Regions from separate parts of the Streptomyces sp. NPDC006385 genome, predicted to be linked through region 2. Evidence: riboswitches for the same ligand, from Rfam matches in the RefSeq annotation. Region 2 holds a riboswitch; the other holds the start of a gene.
What was found. A riboswitch is a leader RNA that binds a small molecule or an ion and turns the genes downstream of it on or off. The one in region 2 is predicted to bind guanidine.
Positions count from the first base shown of each region.

Region 1: it holds a riboswitch for guanidine, as region 2 does, so the genes downstream of both, ABZ078_RS43840 (MBL fold metallo-hydrolase) here and ABZ078_RS10980 (SMR family transporter) in region 2, are expected to answer to the same signal.

Region 1 covers NZ_JBEXQG010000143.1:4,717-7,154, forward strand. Annotated here, with positions in the region: gene ABZ078_RS43835 (sigma-70 family RNA polymerase sigma factor) at 1-227, opposite strand, end outside; gene ABZ078_RS43840 (MBL fold metallo-hydrolase) at 470-1,321, opposite strand; guanidine-III (ykkC-III) riboswitch at 1,362-1,429, opposite strand; partial or broken gene ABZ078_RS43845 (IS5 family transposase) at 2,157-2,438, opposite strand, start outside.
Region 2 covers NZ_JBEXQG010000010.1:166,032-168,469, reverse strand. Annotated here, with positions in the region: gene ABZ078_RS10985 (transglycosylase domain-containing protein) at 1-900, shown strand, start outside; gene ABZ078_RS10980 (SMR family transporter) at 894-1,214, opposite strand; guanidine-III (ykkC-III) riboswitch at 1,251-1,320, opposite strand; gene ABZ078_RS10975 (co-chaperone GroES) at 1,369-1,725, opposite strand; gene ABZ078_RS10970 (DUF3618 domain-containing protein) at 1,791-2,120, opposite strand; gene bcp (thioredoxin-dependent thiol peroxidase) at 2,216-2,438, shown strand, end outside.

The DNA of each region.
Region 1 (2,438 bases), on a different contig from region 2:
CGGGCCTCGGCCCGGATGCTGTCGCGCAGGATGTTGCGTGCGACCACGAGCAGCCACGGCAGCGGCTGCTCGGGCACGTCGTCCAGCCTGCGCCAGGCCACGGTGAACGTCTCGCTCACCACCTCGTCGGCAACCTGACGTCCCGCACGGCTGGCCACGTAGGCCCACACGCGTTGCCGGCAGCCGTCGTAGATGGCGGTGAAACGATCCGCGTCGTCGTCGGGCACTGCCGCACCTCCTGTCCCTCCCGGTGTGTTCTGTCGTCGGGTAGTGGTCCGAACGAGGTGATCGTTACAGCGGAATCGCAGGAAATCCGCCCGAGAAACGAGGCATACACCACACCGAGGCCCGCCGAAGGCGAGCTGCTCAAACCGCCGCGCGCCTGCCGGCGTCCCCAAGCGGCCGGCCCGGTCCTGCCGGTTGTGCGTCACCGGCATCGCGGATCGGAACGCGAGAGGTCCGAGACCGCTCAGCCGTCCTCGCGGCAGATGACAAAGCCGGGGAAGGGATGCCGTCCGAGCCGGTCGCCGATCTCGTCGATCGCCGCACGGATGTCGCGCAGGTGGCCGACGGCCATCTCCAGGGGCGGCTCGTCCGGCTGGTAGGTGGTCCGGATCGGGTACTCCACGCCGGGCTGGTCGGTCATCTCGATGTGACAGCCGAGGACGTGGGTGACCGGTCGGGTGCCGGCGAACGCGATCAAGCGGTCGACCGTCCGGCCGAAGGCAGCCCAGTCCTCCACGTACAACCGCCCGGGATACACCGTGTCACCGGTGAGCAGGAATCCGGTGTGCGGGTCGTAATACGTGACGGCTGCCTTGTCGTGACCCGGGGTGGCCAGGCACTCCAGCACCCGGCCGCCGAGATCGACCCGGGCGACCCGATCGGGGTCCTCGGTGAAGCCGAAGTACTTCCAGGCACTGTCCAGATCCGCTCCCACCACCGTGGTGCGGGGGCGGTCCGCGAACTGTGCATCGCCCGCGACGTGGTCGTGGTGAGAGTGGGTGTGCAGGACCAGCAGGGCGTAGTCGCTCCGCTGACGCTCGGCCAGCCAGCGGCCGACCAGCTCGTCGACCACCCGTCTCAGCGGGAAGAACTCGGCCGACTCGGTGGCTCCGGTGTCGATGAGTACGGCGCGCTCGTTGCCGAAGATCAGGAAGAGGAACGGCGCCTCATAGTTGATCGCCTTGTTCTGCCGCAGGATGAACGTGTGCTCGTCGTACGCGTGGACCTGGATATCGGGATCGGCGTTGTGCTTCGCCGACGGCGATCCGTGGATCCAGTCGACGTCCAGGGCACGGGGCTCGGGTGCCTCGGACACGAGTCGATCCGCTGCCCATGTACGCCCATGACGCCTCCTGAGAGCGTCGTCTTATCGGGCCGGGTACGGCGCACATCTCGTCCGGGGCAGGCACTCGTGCACCTCCGCGCGGAATGTACTACGCCTGGACCATGCTGCTCAACGAGACAGCAGTCCGGCGGGCGGGCTGGCGGTGAGGCGACAGCGGGACTTGCCGGCCCGAGGCGGTGACCTGCTCGGTTCTTCGTCGTGCCTGCCAATTGCTGGGGCCGGTCGAGGCGTGGCGCCCGACGCAGAGACAGGCCCGGCGGCCCCGACGGGCCGGAGCCGTGCTGCTCGGGGGCGCATGATGAGCGCGGCGACATGGTAAGTGCACGGCGTGCCCGAGGGGCTGGCATAGAGGTGCGTGACGTCGGCGGCGAAGTACACAGAGTCTCCCGCGTTGAGGTTGGCAGGCTGGAAAGGGCTTGGGCGCATGGCAAGCACCGGAGCTGCCCCGGCAGCGAACGGCGGCCCGTACTCGATCATCCGGTAGGAGATTTGCCTGACGTGGTGATGACCTTCGACTGATTCTGTGCTCCGGCCAAGGACGCACTGACCAGCACACTGGCTTCTCCAACCGCACGACCACCGCCACAACTGCTGATTCACCGAGGCTGACCCTCGCGCTGCGTACATGCTCTGGACGCCGGTGGGGATTCCAGGTGGCCACGATGGGGGGAGCTGAACTGGCCGCCAGCGGGGGATTTCTACTGGCCGCTGACGCAGGGGCCCACCGTTCACGTGTTCTGGCAGGCGATTCCTTCGTCGGCTCCGCGCCATCGCACTGGAAGGGTGGCATTCCTAAGACGTCGTCTCATTTGGTGAGTCTGCGGTAACAGATGAGGCTGCAGGCGATGGCGGTGAAGGCCAGGAATTGCTCAGCCTTGCGTTCGTAGCGGCGGTGCAGCCGGCGGCAGCCGCCCAGCCAGGACATCGTGCGCTCGATCGTCCAGCGGTGGCGGCCCAGGCGGGTGGAGGACTCGATGCCCTTGCGGGCAATGCGATGCCGGATGCCTCGCTTGTGCAGCCATCGGCGCAGGTGGTCGTAGTCGTATCCCTTGTCCGCGTGCAGCTTGGCAGGCCGTCGCCTGCGCGG
Region 2 (2,438 bases):
CTCGGCACCGCCACCGCCAGCGTCCTGGACATGGCGGAGGCCTACGCGACCCTCGCCAACCACGGCAGGCACGGCACGTACACCATGATCGAGAAGATCACCAAGGACGGCACCGACGTCATCGACCTGCCGAAACGCGAGACCTCCCAGGTCATCAGCCGCGAGGCCGCCGACACCACCACCTCGGTCCTGCAGAGCGTCGTCGAGAACGGCACCGGCACCCCCGCCCAGGCCGCCGGGCGCCCGGCGGCGGGCAAGACCGGCACCGCGGAGGAGGACAAGGCCGCCTGGTTCGCCGGCTACACCCCCGAACTCGCCACCGTCGTCGCCGTCATGGGCCAGGACCCGGTCACGGCCGCCCAGAAGCCCCTGTACGGCGCGCTGGGCCTGAACCGCGTGAACGGCAGCGGCCCGCCCACCGCGATCTGGGCCCAGTTCACCAAGGAGGCCCTGAAGGGCAAGCCGGTCACCGACTTCGACCTGCAACTCCAGGAGGGCGCCGACGTGCCCCAGTACCCGACGACCGACCCGACCCAGGGCGACGAGGGCAGCGGCGGCCAGGACAACGGCGGCACCACCGGGGACACCACCACCGGCGGCCAGGACACCGAGGGCCAGACCGGCGGTGAGACGCCGGGCCAGACGGACGGCGGCACCACGGGCGACACGACGACCGGCGGCGGCACCACCGACGGAGGCACGGCCGACGGCGGCACGACCGGCGGCGACACCACCACCGGCGGCACCTCCGACGGAGGCACGACCACCGACGGAGGCACCACGGGCGACACCGGCGGCGGCACAACGGACCCCGGAGGCGGTACGGGCGACACCAGTACCGGAGGAACGGACACCGGCGGCGGCGAGACCTCGGGGAACACCGGCGGGCCGGTTCAGTGACCGCTGGTCGCCTTGAGCCCCACCACGGCGACCAGCAGCAGACAGACGAAGAAGATCCGCGCGGCGGTGACCGGCTCCCCCAGCACCACCATGCCGAACACCGCCGCGCCGGCCGCCCCGATCCCCACCCACACGCCGTAGGCGGTACCGATGGGCAGGGACTTCGCGGCGTACGACAGCAGCAGCATGCTCGCGACGATGCCGGCGCCGGTGAGCAGACTGGGCACGAGCCGGGTGAAGCCGTCGGTGTACTTCATGCCGACCGACCAGCCGACCTCCAGCAGACCGGCGACGACGAGCAGAACCCAGGCCATGACGGGCACCTCCGAGACGTAGCGACACTGAACGGGGGTGCGTCGTCTTTTCCTGCATCCCGGTACGGCGCGTCTCGTCGGGCTCCTTCAAACCTAGCAAGCGAACGACAGAAGGGGCCGGTGACGATGGTCACCGGCCCCTCGAACCGTTGAACTACAGGTAGAGCCCCGTCGAGTCCTCCGACCCCTCGAACCGGTCGGCCGCCACGGCATGCAGATCGCGCTCGCGCATGAGCATGTACGCGACCCCGCGCACCTCGACCTCGGCCCGGTCCTCCGGGTCGTACAGCACCCGGTCACCGGGCTCCACGGTCCGTACGTTCTGCCCCACCGCGACGACCTCCGCCCAGGCCAGCCGACGGCCCACGGCCGCCGTGGCCGGGATCAGGATGCCGCCACCGGAACGCCGCTCACCCTCGCTCGTGTCCTGCCGCACGAGTACACGGTCGTGCAGCATCCGGATGGGCAGCTTGTCGTGATGGGTGCTGTGCTCGTTTCTGTTGGCGCTCACGCCTTTGAACCTACCTGCCTTCGCCGCGGCCGTACGCCGGTGGGTCCGCCGTCGCTCACCGTCACTCAGCCCTTGCGGCGCCGGGTGCCGAGCGCCAGCAGGCCCACGAGCCCGACGGCGACGAGCGCCACGGGCACGATCCGCTCCATGCGGGGCGCGCCCTCCTCGTCGGTGAACTTGGCCTTGACATCGCTCACGGCCCGGTTGACCCCGACGTAGGCCCGCCCGAGCGTGTGGTCGATGTTCGAGACGACCTTGGCCTTGGCGTCGCCGACGATCGTCTTCGGGTGCACCCGCACCCCGATCTCGTCGAGCGTCTCGGCCAGCACTGCGCGGCGGGCTTTGATGTCCGCCTCGATCTGCGCCGGTGTTCTGGTGTCCGACGTGTCCGCCACCGTACGGCCTCCGAAGTGAAGCTGATGCTGTTTGCGGACAGTCTGTCAGTTCCACGCCGGACCGCACGGTCAGGCTCCCCGGTTACGCTGGTCCGATGAGCGAGCGACTCCAGCCGGGGGACGTGGCCCCCGCCTTCACCCTGCCCGACGCCGACGGCAACGAGGTGTCCCTCTCGGACCACAAGGGCCGCAAGGTCATCGTCTACTTCTACCCGGCGGCCCTCACCCCCGGCTGCACCAAGCAGGCCTGCGACTTCACGGACAACCTGGACCTTTTGGCCGGCGCCGGCTACGACGTGATCGGCATCTCCCCCGACC